DNA from 3 places in the Microbacterium oryzae genome. Region 3 is predicted to be linked to each of the others. Evidence: predicted binding sites of a transcription regulator. Region 3 holds the regulator's gene; each other region holds the start of a gene.

Region 1 (4,640 bases), 1.4 Mb from region 3:
CGAGGATCATGGTGAAACCGAGGATGACGAGCATCTGACGTCCTTGTCGTCGTGCCGCGTTCGCGTCGTCGCGTTGCGGCGGTGGAGCGTACGCGGCGACGATACGGCGAGCGGACGGCCCGGGTCGGGATGCGCGCATTGCGCGAGGATCTGCGCGTTGAGTCAGTTGTGCGCATTCTGCTCACTCGGTCGCGCGACGATACTCGACGTATGCGGTTCACCACGCGCGTGTTCGCGATGCAGCTCCTCGCCGCCACCGCGGTCATCGCGGTGTGCGTGTCGGCGTTCGCGCTGCTCGGCATCGGACAGCTGCGCGACGAGGCCGAGTCGACGGCGCTCGCGGTCGCCCGCACGGTCGCCAGCGACCCGCAGGTGCGCGCCGATGTGGCGGGCTTCGCGGGGCGGAGCGATCTCGACGCGGCGACCCTCGCCGACGGCGCGCTGCAGGAGTACGCGGCAGGCATCGTCGACCGCACGCAGACGCTGTTCGTCGTCGTCGCGAACGACCTCGGGCTGCGTCTCGCGCACCCGGATCCGGACCTCCTCGGTCGGCGGGTCAGCACCGACTTCGCCTCCGTGATCGCGGGCGAGGAGGTCATCGCCTGGGAGCGGGGGACGCTGGGGGAGTCGGTGCGCGCGAAGGTCCCCGTCTTCGCTCCGGATGGCGGCAGGATCGTCGGCGAGGTGAGCGTGGGGTTCGCGCCGGCTCGGGTCTTCGCCGACGCGCCGCTCCTCGTCGGCCTGTTCGTGCTGATCGCGGTGGTGGCGCTCGCGGTGGCCGCGCTCGTCTCGGTCGTCATCCGCCGTCGGCTCGAGCGCCTGACGCGCGGCGTGCAGCCGGAGGAGCTGGGCGGTCTGCTGCAGAGCAGAGCCGCGGTGCTCGAGGGGGTGCACGACGGGGTGCTCGCGGTGTCGGACGACGGGGTCGTCCGCGCGGCCAACGCGCCCGCGCTGCGGGTGGTCGGCGACGATGACGCGGTGGGGCGGCACATCGACGAGCTGGACCTCCCGCCGCGCCTCCGTACAGCGCTCGACCGCGCCCTGGGCGGCGACTCCCTCGTCACCGGCGAGCTCGTGCTGTCGGAGCAGGTCGTCTACGTCGAGGTCCGCCGGGTGGGGCACGAGGGGCGCTCGCTCGGAGTCGTCGCGGTGCTGCGCGACCGCACCGACGTGGTGGCGCTGGCGGAGCGGCTCGACGCCGTGCGCGCGGCGACCAACGCCATGCGTGCGCAGCGGCACGAGTTCGCGAACCGGATGCATGCGGTCCGCGGCATGGTCGCGGCGGGGCGGACCGCGGAGGCGCAGGAGCTCCTGTCGGAGTTCGCCGCCCGGGGTGCTCTGCCGGAGGAGGCGGGGGTGCCCGTCGCCGAGCCGTTCCTGCGCTCGTTCCTCGCGTCCAAGAGGATGGAGGCGCGCGAGCGCGGCGTGGAGCTGCGTGTGGGAGAGGACACCCTCCTCCTCGGCGTCGTCGCCGAACCCGAGGATGTGGCCGCGGTGCTGGGCAACCTCGTGGACAACGCCGTGACGGCGGCCGCCGCCGGGGAGGAGCCTCGGTGGGTGGAGGTCTCGCTGCTGGACGACCGGGACGAACTCGCGCTCACGGTGACGGACTCGGGGATCGGCGTCGACCATCCCGAATCGGTCTTCGATCGCGCTCGGGCGGCGGAGGAGGACGAGACCGGACGGGTGCACGGACGGGGGATCGGCCTTCCGCTCGCCCGCCGCTTCACGCGTCGACGGGGCGGCGAGCTCTGGCTCGCGGAGGCGCGTGGCGGCGGCCACGGCGCGGTGTTCGCCGCCCGGCTTCCCGGGGTCATGCGGGCCGCGGGCGACGACGAGCTCGATGGTGCCATCACATCGGAAGAGGGAACGGCATGACGAACGAGATCCGCGTCCTGATCGTCGACGACGACTTCCGCGTCAGCGGCATCCACCGAGACCTCGTCGCCGCTCGGCCGGGCTTCACCGCCCTGCCGCCCGTGAGGGACGCGGCATCCGCACGCATCGCCATCCGCGACATGCGCCCCGACCTGCTGCTGCTCGACGTCTACCTGCCGGATGGCGATGGCATCGAGATCGGACGGGAGGCCGGGATCGATCGGTTCGTGCTGAGCGCCGCTGACGACGTGGCGACGATCCGCCGGGCGCTGACGAGCGGCGCACTTCACTATCTCGTGAAGCCGTTCGACCCCCGCGCACTTCAGGATCGGCTCGACCGCTATGCGCGCTTCCGCAATCTGCTCTCCACCGGCAGTGCGACGCAGGAGACCATCGACCGCGCGGTGAGCGTGCTCCACGGCGGCGCCGTGCCGGCGCCGGCCCGGGCGGGGACGCAGCAGGTCATCCTCGATGCGCTCGCCGCGGGGGAGGCGTCGAGCGTGGAGATCGCCGAGCGCGTCGGCGTCTCGCGTGCGACCGCGCAACGACACCTCGCGGAGCTCGCGGCCCGTGGGGCGATCGACGTGACGCTCCAGTACGGATCCGCAGGGAGGCCCGAGCATCGGTACCGGCTGAGCTGATCCCAGTTGTTCTTCTGTTCGATTTTGTGGCGCTAATGTCGGCGGTCTGTGCTAGCGGCGAGTGCTCGCGATTGACCTTTTGATCTGGGAAAAGTGGTTGTCCTAGTCGTATCTCTGTTCTATAATGAGGGCATGGCGAAGAAGCCAGTGCATCTCGACCCGAGCGACGCGGCCCGGCAGGCCGCCGCGCAGCTCGACGGCGCTGCTCCCTCGGTTCGCGAGCTGAGGGATGCGGATCTCGTCGCCCTGGTCGGCGTCGTCGAGCATCTCGGTCGAGCCGTCGACGCTCTGCGCGTTCGAGTCGCCGGGGAAGTGGCTTTCCGGTCGTGCCGGGCGGATGACGCGGCGCTGGCAGACCGGTACGGGTGTCGCACGGGGACCGAGCTGCTCGAGCGCCTCACCGGCGCCTCGTCGCGCGAGCTGCGCGGGCGCGCTCGGCTCGATGAGAGCACCCGCACGCGCACCGCGCTCACCGGAGAGGACCTCGCGCCTCGCCTGGAGCACGTGGCCGCGGGCCTCGCCTCCGGGCTGCTGGGAATGGAAGCCGCGGCCGGGATCATGAAGGCGGTCGACACCGCTCGTCGTGGCGGTGGCGACCCGGAGCGCGTCGAGCTGATGGAGCGGCACCTCGTCGCGATCGCGACCGGGACGATCGATCCCGACGCGCAGCCCGGCGATGGGGCGGACGACGAGGAGGGCCGCTCCGAGGCGGATCCGCTGGCGACGCTCGCCCCGGTGCCGCCGCTGTCGGTCGTCAACCTGCACGCGCAGGCGTGGATCGACGTGCTCACCGCCGACGGTGCGGAACCCGATCACGACGGCGCCATGCGTCAGCGGTCGCTGACCCTCACGCCGCTTCCGAGCGGCGCGTTCCGCATCAACGGCGTGCTCGTGCCGGAGGCGGGGGCGCTGCTGCAGGCGCTGCTCTCCGCTCACACCAACCCCGCTCGGAATGTGCGCTTCACGTCGGATGGCGATGTGCGCGGGGAGAGCGATGGCGGCGGCGCGGGAGAGGGCGGCGAGGGCGGTGCTGCGCAGTGGCCGGAGGTGGAGCTCCCGCCGCCGGATGCGATGCCCGATACGCGCAGCGCGACCCAGAAGCGCCACGACGCGCTGATGGCCATGCTGGAGGCCGCGTCGCGCGCGGCGGAGACGCCGAGTCTGGGCGGGGCCGCGCCGACCGTCATGGTGCACGTCAGCGCGGATGATCTGGCCCGGCAGGCGAACGCGTCAGGGGCGGCGTTCACCCGGCCGGTGGCGCACCTGGATGGTGTCGACGCGCCGGTGCCTCTCGGGGTGGCCGAGCGCATCGGCTGCACCGGCGACATCCTCCGGGCGGTGTTCACCGCGGAAGGTCGGCTGCTGTCTCTCTCCAGCGTGCAGCGGATCTTCACCGCGACGCAGCGGAAGGCGATCGTCGCCCGCGATGGCGGCTGCGTCATCCCGGGCTGCACGATCCCGGCGGCCTGGTGCGAGATCCATCACGTGCAGGATTACGCGCAGGGTGGCCCGACGACCACGGACAACGGTGTCCTGCTCTGCTGGTGGCATCATCACCACCTCGAGCAGTCGGGATGGGCCATCCGGATGAGGGGCGGCGTGCCGTACCTCGCCCCGCCCGCCTGGATCGACCGCGCGTGCCGGCCGCGTCCCGCGCAGGGCTCCGCGACCCGGCTGCGCAGCAGGCTGCGCCGCACCCTGGTGTCGAGGCGGACGTGAGCCGCAGCGCTCGCCGGGGCAGCGAGCGGGAGGGTCCGGGTTCAGGCGTCGATGCCGAGTTCGCGGCGCAGGCGCGCCACGTGACCGGTGGCCTTGACGTTGTAGAGAGCCTTCACGATGACGCCGTCCTCGTCGAGGACGAATGTCGAGCGGATGACGCCCTGCACGATGCGGCCGTAGTTGCTCTTCTCGCCCCAGGTGCCGTACGCCTCGTGCACCGAACGCTCGGGGTCGCTGAGGAGCTCGAAGGTGAGTCCGTCTCGGTCCCGGAAGCGGCGCAGCTTCTCGGGCAGGTCGCGCGAGATCCCGACGACCGTGTACCCCGCCGACGCGAGCGACCCGAGGCTGTCGCGGAAGTCGCAGGCCTGCTTCGCGCAGCCGGTCGTGAGCGCCTCGGGGTAG
Region 2 (4,640 bases), 520 kb from region 3:
TAGCGGGACCCGGCGATGAGCGAGCCGAGGTCGAGCGAGTAGAGCTGCTTGTCCTTCAGCGTCTCGGGCACATCGCCCTTGACGATCGCCTGAGCGAGGCCCTCGACGACGGCGGTCTTGCCGACGCCGGGCTCGCCGATGAGGACGGGGTTGTTCTTGGAGCGGCGCGAGAGGATCTGCATCACGCGCTCGATCTCCTTCTCGCGCCCGATGACGGGGTCGAGCTTGTTCTCGCGCGCGGCCTGCGTGAGGTTGCGACCGAACTGGTCGAGAACCTGCGAACCGCCCTGGGCGCCCTGTGTGGACTCCTGGCCGGTCGTCGCGACGCCCACGGGCTCCTTGCCCTGGTAGCCGGAGAGCAGCTGGATGACCTGCTGACGCACCTTGTTGAGGTCGGCGCCCAGCTTCACGAGCACCTGGGCGGCGACGCCCTCGCCCTCGCGGATCAGGCCGAGCAGGATGTGCTCGGTGCCGATGTAGTTGTGGCCGAGCTGCAGCGCCTCGCGCAGGGAAAGCTCGAGCACCTTCTTGGCGCGCGGCGTGAACGGGATGTGCCCCGTCGGCTGCTGCTGGCCCTGGCCGATGATGTCCTGAACCTGCTCGCGCACAGCATCGAGCGAGATCCCGAGCGATTCGAGCGCCTTTGCAGCGACGCCCTCACCCTCGTGGATGAGTCCGAGCAGGATGTGCTCGGTCCCGATGTAGTTGTGGTTGAGCATCTTCGCCTCTTCTTGGGCGAGGACGACCACCCGACGGGCACGGTCGGTGAATCTCTCGAACATGTCACTCCTCTGGGCCGAAGGCCGAGGACGCGTCGACAAAGGACGGTCGGCGCGCCGTGGTTCCACCGTAACCAGGGATGCCCCGCCCGGTGCTCGTGTTCGCCCTGGGCATAGCGCTCAGAACGGCGGCTTCTGATCGACGATGCGCTTGCGACGCTGCGGCAGCGGAACCTCTCGATACCTCCGGCCGGCCGGGCTGGTCCACTCGATCACTCCGGGCGACACCTGTCTCGGATGCCAGGCGGTCTGGTGCCGCAGCATGTGGTGCGGTCGACAGAGGGCCGCCAGATTCGAGGCTCTCGTCGGGCCGCCCCGGGCGTACTCGATCGTGTGGTCCTTCTCGCAGTGCTGCGCGGGCTGATCGCACGACGGGAAGCGGCACACCTCGTCGCGCACGTCGATCATGCGACGGATGGCCGCGGTCGGCTCGTAGTGATCGACGGTCAGGAGCGCCGCGGTGTCGGGGTTCTGGAACACCCGCTCCCATCCCGGCGCCTGCTTCGCGAAGCGCCGGGCGATGCCGGGGTCGAGTGGACCGTAGCCGTGCAGGAAGGCCGGCTCGTCGTCGAGTCCGGCGAGCGTGGTGACCGGGATCGTGATGGCGATCATGCCCCGGATCTCGGCGAGGAGGTTCGGCGTCCCCTCCCGCTCCACGACGTGGACGGTGGGAGCGGCCGTGAGCAGCTCGTCGGCGAGGATGTCCGCTCGGATCTGGTCCCGGGTCCGCTCATCCAGCTGCGGAGGCACGCCATCCGCCTCGGCTCGCACGCGCTCGGCGTGGTTCTGCCGGCGGATCTTCTTCTCGAACGCCTTCGCCTGCGCATCGGCCCGGTCCTTGATCGCGCGGATGACCTCGGCACTGTGCCGGATGACGAGCTCGCCGTTGCCGTCGGGCAGATCGCGCGCCCACACGCCGTGCTGTCGCCGCGCGACGTGCTGCCGGGCCTCGCGCGTCAGGACACCCAGTCGCTCCGCCAGCTGCTTCGCGAAGATCCGCAGCTGATGCTGCGTGGCATCCTCGGCGAACGCGATGGTCAGGGTCGTGTACTCCGGCAGCGCCTGCTCGTCGACGAACCCGGCGTACTCCTGGATGATCTCGGCGTGCTTGCGCGTGATCCGCCCCTCGGTGAGCGCCTCTCGCACCGCAGGCAGCCGTTTTATGAGCACCTCGGCATCGGCCATCCGCCGCTCGATCGCCGCCGAGGGCTCGTGCAGCGCCGCGCCGATCTCGGCGGCGATCGCGCGATAGGGGAAGGCGTACTCCGAGCTCGACCCCGAGCGCCCCATCTGATCTCGCGCGATCCCCGCGGCGATGGCGAGCGCCTGAGCTTCCGCGCCCGCGATGGAGGCCATCACGCGCCGGTAGTGGAGGAGCGACTCGACGACGTTGCCGAGCACGCGCGTCTCCTCCGGAGTGGCCTCGTACGTGAGGCGTTCTTTGAATCGTGGCCTTCGTTGGCTCATGCCCTCATCATCCCGCGGACCACCGACATTCGAACGGGAGATCGAGGCGTCCTCGATCCCCAGAAGTAACGAAATGATAACGAACGCATTGTGGGGCTTCGCGTCTTATCGATATTCGTTGTTATCGTTCTTCGTGAAGAAAGGAGGGCTTCCATGGCACCCTCTCCCGGCCATCCAGTCTCTCGCGGCGATGCGGTCGCTCTCGGCGTCATCGCCACGGGGGCGGTCTCCGTCGCTGTCGGCGCGGTCGTCGCCATCGTCGGCGGCGCGCTCTCCGTCTTCGCCGACGAACCGCAGGTGCGCCTGCCGCTGCAGCGGGCCGACATCCCGCAGCTCGACGGCGTCGCCGGCATCGTCGACGCCCGCGGTGCGGCAGCGGATGTCGTGCTCGCCGCTCCGCCCGCCGGCGCCCGCTGGCTGCTGCTCCTCGAGGGCGCCCTGCCCGCGCTCGCGACGATCGGAGTCTGCGTCGTCGCCTACGTGCTCGCGCTGGCGCTCATGCGCGGGCGTCCCTTCCGCCGTATGATCTCGACCGCTCTCGGCGCCATCGCGGGCCTCGTCCTCGTCGGCGGGATCGCGTCCCAAGCGTGCGGCGCGTTCGGTCGAGCCCTCGTCGTCGAGGATCTCGCCGCGCGCACTCCCGAGCTCATGGACATCCTCTGGCCCTTCCTGCTGGATCTGGATCTCGCGCCGATCGGATGGGGCTTCATCCTCGCGCTGGTCGCCGCCGCTTTCGCGATCGGCTCCCGCATCCAGCGCGACACGGAAGGGCTGGTGTGATGACCCTCTCGACCACCCGCGAGCGCTCCGAACAGGGCGACGCCATCACCGTCATCCTCTGCGGCGCGGCCGCCGTCATCGTCGTGCTGATCGCGAACGTGCTGGACTTCCTCGACACCTTCCGTCCCGATGGCGTCGCTGCACGCGTTCCGCTCGAGAGCGGCTCGGGCGAGGGCGTGCTCGAGAACACGTCGGCACGCGTCTCGGGCTCGCTCTCCGAGCTCACGGTGGTCGTGACCGACCTCAACGCGGTCTCGACGTTCTGCCTGGGCGCGGCGATCGTCGTCGCCGCGCTCGCCCAACTCGTCGTGATCGCCGCCGTGATGCACCTCGCCTGGAGCTTCCTGCGCGGCCGCTTCTTCGTCCGCGCCACCGCGCGCGACTTCGGCATCATCAGCTGGGCGATGTTCCTCGGCGCACTCGGAGTGCTGCTGCTTCAGCACATGGGAACGAACGGTGTCCTCGCGGCGCTCGGGACGGATGGCCGGGAGCCGGTTCATCCCATCGCCTTCTGGTCGTTCGCTCCGTACTGGTTCGCGGCGACGGCGGTCGGCCTGCTGTCCGTCGCCTTCCGTCGGGGCGCCCAGCTGCAGCGCGACACGGAAGGACTGGTGTGATGACGAGCAGCACCCGCACCGACCCCGCGCTGTTCCCGCAACGTGAACGCTGGGGCTTCCTCGGCATCGTCCTCCTCTGCGTGATCGCAGGATGCGCGATCGTGTTCGAGGGCGTCTCGCGCCTCACGGCGATCATCCCCAACACAGCGGTTCCCGTCGCGGTGCGGATCGTCGGCGAGGATGTCGCTCTGCCTGCCGGGCCGGAGGGCGCCGACGTCGTGGCCCATCTGGACCGCGCGATCATCCCGATGAGTGACCTCGCGCCACTGCCCTATGCCGCTTTCATCACGAGCGTCGTCGTGCACGTGCTGTGCCTGCTCGTCGTTCTCGTGTGCGTCGGGCTGTTCGCGCTCAACCTGTCGCGAGGTACCGCCTTCAACCGTCACAACACGAAGCTGCTGACCACGACCGGTGTCCTGGTCGGCGTCGGGTACGCGCTGCCACTGCTCCTCGATCGGTTCGCGACACTCCGAGCGCTCGACGCGTTGGGCGAGGGCAGGTTCCAGACTGCGGCGGAGGAGTTCGATGTCCTGCCACTCGTTGTGATCTTCGGGATCGGAGCGATCGCGAGCGCCTTCGCTCTCGGCGAGCGGCTGCAGCGCGACACGGACGGACTGGTGTGACGCCGGCGACCGAAGACGAGTGGACCGGTGTCCACTGCCGTCTCGACGAGCTGCTCGCCGAGCGCGGCATGACCCTCACCCGGCTCAGCGAGATCGTCGGCGTGAGCATCGTCAATCTGTCGGTGCTCAAGAACGATCGAGCCCGGGCCATCCGCTTCTCGACCCTGATCGCCGTATGCCAGGCGCTCGACTGCGAGATCGGCGATCTGCTGGTGCGCGCGGACCGGTGAGATCAGGAGTCGCCGGTGAGATCCGCGAGGATCTCCTCCACCTTGAAGTCGGTGGAGACCTCGCCGATCCGGTCGAACTCGCACAAGTCCATAGGGGCACGCTGCACCGAGCCCCTGCGCTTCCCAGCGCTCAACGCGCCTTGC
Region 3 (4,640 bases):
CCCACCGCGGAGGGCCGTCGCGAGGTGGGCATCGCCTACGCCGCGCGGCTCGCTCGCGAGGTGCTCGCGGGCGGCGCCCCGGGCATCCACCTGTACGCCTTCAACGAGCACGAGACCGTGCTCGCCGTCCTGCGCGAGGCGGGCATCCCGCTCCGCGAGACCGCCGCTTCCTGACCGCACTCATCCCCGGAGACATCCGGAACCACGAAGGAGACCAGCGATGACCGACTTCCCCCTGGGAACGATCCTCGGGTACCCCCGCATCGGACGCCGCCGTGAGCTCAAGCGCGCGGTCGAGGCCCACTGGGGCGGCAAGATCGACGAGTCGGAGCTGCGCGAGCGCGCCGCCGAGCTGCGACGCGCCACGCGCACGCGCCTGGTCGAGCTCGGCCTCGACGAGCCGTCGGCCATCCCCGAGTCGTTCTCGTTCTACGACCAGGTTCTGGATGCCGCGCTCGCCGTGGGCGCCCTGCCCGCGCGGTTCGCCGACCACCGCGAACAGGATGGCTCGATCGGCCTCGCCGCCGAGTTCGCCGCCGCGCGCGGCGACGGCGAGAACGCGCCCCTCGAGATGACGAAGTGGTTCGACACGAACTACCACTACCTCGTGCCGGAGATCGGCCCGGACACCGTCTTCGCCGCGCAGCCCGCGCGGTACGCCGATCTCGTCGCCGAGGCGGCGGCCGACGGCGTGAGCACGCGCCCCGTCGTCGTGGGCCCGGTGACGCTGCTGGCGCTCGCCAAGGCCGCCGACGGCGCCGCGGCCGGATTCCGGCCGCTCGACCGCCTCGCCGACCTGCTGCCGGCGTACCTGGAGATCCTGTCCGCACTGCGCGCAGCGGGCGCCGAGTGGGTGCAGCTCGACGAGCCCGCCCTCGTGAGCGAGACGCTCGAGGTCAGCCCGGCCGAGGTCGCGCGCGCGGTGGCCGAGGCCTACGCGGTTCTCGGCGCGGCGGAGGATCGACCGCAGCTCCTCGTCGCCGCCCCCTACGGCGCACCGAGCGTCGCGGGATGGGGGGCGCTGGTCGGCACGCCCGTCGAGGCGATCGCGCTCGACCTGGTCCGCGGCGGCGTGCCCGCCGCCGTCGACGGGGTCGAGGAGAAGACCATCGTCGCGGGCGTCGTCGATGCGCGGAACATCTGGCGCGGCGACCTCGACCGGGCGTGGGCGCTTCTCGAGCAGACGAGCGGGCTGAAGCCCGCACGCGTCACCGTGGGCACCTCGAACTCCCTGCAGCACGTGCCGCACGACGTGGCGGATGAGCCCGACCTCGACCCGCGCCTGAAGACCTGGCTCGCATTCGCCGACCAGAAGACCGGGGAGGTGTCCGTCCTCGCCCGCGGACTCCGCGAGGGACGCACCGCGGTCGAGCACGCGTTCACGGAGGCCGCCGTCGCCCTCGCCGACCGCCGCTCGGCACCCGGCGTGCACGACGACCGCGTCCGCGCCCGCACGCGCGCCCTCGCGCCGACGGACTTCGAGCGCGGTGCCGTCGAGGAGCGCGTCTCCGCGCAGCGCGACGCGCTTGCGCTCCCGCCGCTTCCGACGACGACCATCGGCTCGTTCCCGCAGACCGGCGACATCCGCCGCGCGCGGGCGGCGCACGACCGCGGAGAGCTGACGACGCCCGCGTACGAGCAGGTGCTCCGCGACGAGGTCGAGCGGGTCATCCGCCTGCAGGAGGAGCTGGGACTCGACGTGCTCGTGCACGGCGAGCCCGAGCGCAACGACATGGTGCAGTACTTCGCCGAGAACCTCGACGGCTTCGCGGTGACGCGCAACGGCTGGGTGCAGTCGTACGGTTCGCGCGCCACGCGCCCGTCGATCCTCTGGGGCGACGTCTCCCGGCCGGCTCCCATCACCGTGCGCTGGGCGACCTACGCGCAGTCGCTCACGTCGAAGCCCGTCAAGGGCATGCTCACGGGTCCGGTCACGATCCTCGCCTGGTCGTTCGTCCGCGACGATCAGCCGCTCGGCGAGACCGCCCGTCAGGTCGCGCTCGCGCTGCGCGACGAGATCGCCGATCTCGAGCAGGCCGGCATCGGCATCATCCAGGTGGATGAGCCCGCCCTGCGCGAGCTGCTGCCCCTGTACGCCCGGGCACGCGACGCATACCTCGAGTGGTCGGTCGGGTCGTTCCGGCTGGCGACCGCGAGCGCGCGCCCGGCCACGCAGATCCACACGCACCTCTGCTACTCCGAGTTCGGCACCGTCCTCGAGGCGATCTCGGCGCTCGATGCCGACGTCACCTCGATCGAGGCCGCCCGCAGTCGCGACGAGCTCTTCGAGGCACTCGCCGGTTACGAGCGGGGGATCGGCCCCGGCGTGTGGGACATCCACTCGCCGCGCGTGCCGAGCGCGGCGGAGATCGGCGGCCGCATCGATCGCGCCGTCGCCGCCGTCGACGTCGACCGCGTCTGGATCAATCCCGACTGCGGTCTGAAGACGCGACAGTACGAGGAGACCGTGGCGTCGCTGGCGAACCTCGTCGCCGCGACGGGCGAGGCACGGGAGGCGCTCCTGGCGCGCGCCTGACCCGAAGACGATGAGAGAGCGGGAGCCGACGGCTCCCGCTCTCTCATCGTCTCCCCGCGCCTCACACGGAGCGGAGGATCGCCACGACCTTCCCGAGCACCACGGCCTCATCGGCGAGGATCGGCTCGAACGCGGAATTGCGGGGCAGCAGCCAGGTGTGGCCGTCGCGCTGACGGAACGTCTTGACGGTGGCCTCGCCGTCGACCATCGCCGCGACGATGTCGCCGTTCTCCGCCGTACCCTGCGAGCGGACGACAACCCAGTCCCCATCGCAGATCGCGGCGTCGATCATCGACTCGCCGCTGACCTTGAGCATGAACAGCTCGCCCTTACCGACCAACTGACGGGGGAGTGGGAAGATCTCCTCGACCTGCTGCTCGGCGGTGATCGGCACGCCCGCCGCGATGCGTCCGACGAGGGGGACGAGGGCGGCATCGCCCACCGCGGGGCCCGCGTCTGCGGGGTTCTCGGCGGCGGATCCCGGCAGGTCGATGAGGACCTCCATGGCCCGCGTCTTGCCCGGGTCGCGCCGCAGGTAGCCGCTGAGCTCCAGCTGGCCCAGCTGGTGGGTGACGCTCGACAGCGACTTCAGCCCGACGGCGTCGCCGATCTCGCGCATGCTCGGCGGGTAGCCGTTGTGCTGGATGGAGCGCTGGATGACCTCGAGGATGGCCAGCTGCTTGTCGCTCAGGCTCTTGCGTCGCCGCGTGCGCGGCTTCTCCTCGCGCGTACCCGCATCCGTCATGTCCGTGCTCCTTCGCTGCCCCGCTCGAATGTCGGAGGTGCGTGGTGTGGTGGTCCCGTCGGTGAAAACGCTAGCGGACGCACCGCGAGACGGGGAGCTTTGTTCGAGCGTGTTGGGCATTCCTCGCGAGAGCAGTTCGAAGACAACTCTTGACACTCGTACGAAATCGAAGATAGGTTCGGAACATCGCTTCGGCAGCGAGATCCTGAGGGATCCGCACCGCCCGAAGAGATCTACAGGAAGGAAAGGCCATGCGCGCACATCGCTCCGCTCCGGCTCCCGCCACCCGTCTGCGCCTGACCCTGCGCGGTCGCCGCGTCCTCGCCGGCCTCGCCGCGGCCCCCGTCGTCGCGGCGATCGGCTTCGGCGCTCTCAGCGGCGGTGCCGCTCTCGCCTCCCGCGCGGACAGCGCGCCCGCCGGCACCTTCGACACCGTCACCGTCGGTGCGGGGGACTCCCTGTGGGAGATCGCCGAGACCGTCGCCCCCGATGCCGACCCTCGCGACGTCGTCGACGAGATCCTGCACCTGAACCAGCTGCGCGACGGCGTCATCGCCGCCGGTCAGCAGCTCGCCATCCCCGCCGCCTACTCCACCGCCGGCTGAGCGCGCGCGGCGGCGCTCTAGCATGGACGGGTGACCGTCTCACTCGATGACCTGCCCCTGCGCGACGACCTCCGCGGCCAGCAGCCGTACGGAGCGCCGCAGGCGCCCCTCCCCGTCGCACTGAACGTCAACGAGAACACGCATCCCATCCCCGACGAGGTCGCCGACGACATCGCGGACTCGGTGGCGCTGGCGCTGCGCGACGTGAACCGCTACCCCGACCGGGAGTTCACCGCGCTGCGCGAGGGATTCGCGGACTACCTCGGCCACGGCATCCAGCCCGAGCAGGTGTGGGCGGCCAACGGCTCCAACGAGGTGCTCCAGCACATCCTGCAGGCGTTCGCCGGCCCGGGTCGCACGGCGTTCGGCTTCGCGCCCACCTACTCGATGTACGCCCTCCTCACGCGCGGAGTGGGCGCGACCTACGTCTCCGGCGAGCGGGGGCCCGCCTTCTCGCTCAGCCCGGAGAGCGCGGCCGAGCAGGTGGCGGCCGCCCGCCCCGATGTGGTCTTCCTCTGCGCGCCGAACAACCCCACCGGAACCCCGATGGAGAACGACGTGATCGAGGCGGTGTACGAGGCGTCGGAGGGCATCGTCATCGTGGACGAGGCCTACCGCGAGTTCGCTCCCCGCGACGCGCCGTCGGCGCTGCAGCTGCTTCCCGGGCGGCCGCGGCTCGTGGTCTCGCGCACGATGAGCAAGGCGTTCGCCTTCGCCGGTGCCCGCGTCGGGTACCTCGCCGCGGACCCCGCCG

The links. The regulator LexA, encoded in region 3, represses DNA repair genes until DNA is damaged. The targets are predictions, from matches to a motif close to TCGAACANNTGTTCGA.
Region 1: a site for LexA is predicted at 2,626-2,641, ahead of D7D94_RS13780 (HNH endonuclease signature motif containing protein). Genes of this name have one in related genera too.
Region 2: a site for LexA is predicted at 2,276-2,291, ahead of D7D94_RS08610 (HNH endonuclease signature motif containing protein). Genes of this name have one in related genera too.

Annotation. Positions count from the first base shown of each region.
Region 1 covers NZ_CP032550.1:2,948,433-2,953,072, forward strand. Annotated here, with positions in the region: gene D7D94_RS13765 (CitMHS family transporter) at 1-34, opposite strand, end outside; gene D7D94_RS13770 (sensor histidine kinase) at 211-1,878, shown strand; gene D7D94_RS13775 (response regulator) at 1,875-2,519, shown strand; gene D7D94_RS13780 (HNH endonuclease signature motif containing protein) at 2,652-4,238, shown strand; gene bcp (thioredoxin-dependent thiol peroxidase) at 4,280-4,640, opposite strand, start outside.
Region 2 covers NZ_CP032550.1:1,842,353-1,846,992, forward strand. Annotated here, with positions in the region: gene D7D94_RS08605 (ATP-dependent Clp protease ATP-binding subunit) at 1-782, opposite strand, end outside; gene D7D94_RS08610 (HNH endonuclease signature motif containing protein) at 900-2,246, opposite strand; gene D7D94_RS08615 (DUF2975 domain-containing protein) at 2,400-3,026, shown strand; gene D7D94_RS08620 (hypothetical protein) at 3,026-3,643, shown strand; gene D7D94_RS08625 (hypothetical protein) at 3,643-4,266, shown strand; gene D7D94_RS08630 (helix-turn-helix domain-containing protein) at 4,263-4,496, shown strand.
Region 3 covers NZ_CP032550.1:1,322,872-1,327,511, reverse strand. Annotated here, with positions in the region: gene D7D94_RS06195 (methylenetetrahydrofolate reductase) at 1-174, shown strand, start outside; gene metE (5-methyltetrahydropteroyltriglutamate--homocysteine S-methyltransferase) at 221-2,536, shown strand; gene lexA (transcriptional repressor LexA) at 2,598-3,281, opposite strand; gene D7D94_RS06180 (LysM peptidoglycan-binding domain-containing protein) at 3,533-3,886, shown strand; gene D7D94_RS06175 (histidinol-phosphate transaminase) at 3,917-4,640, shown strand, end outside.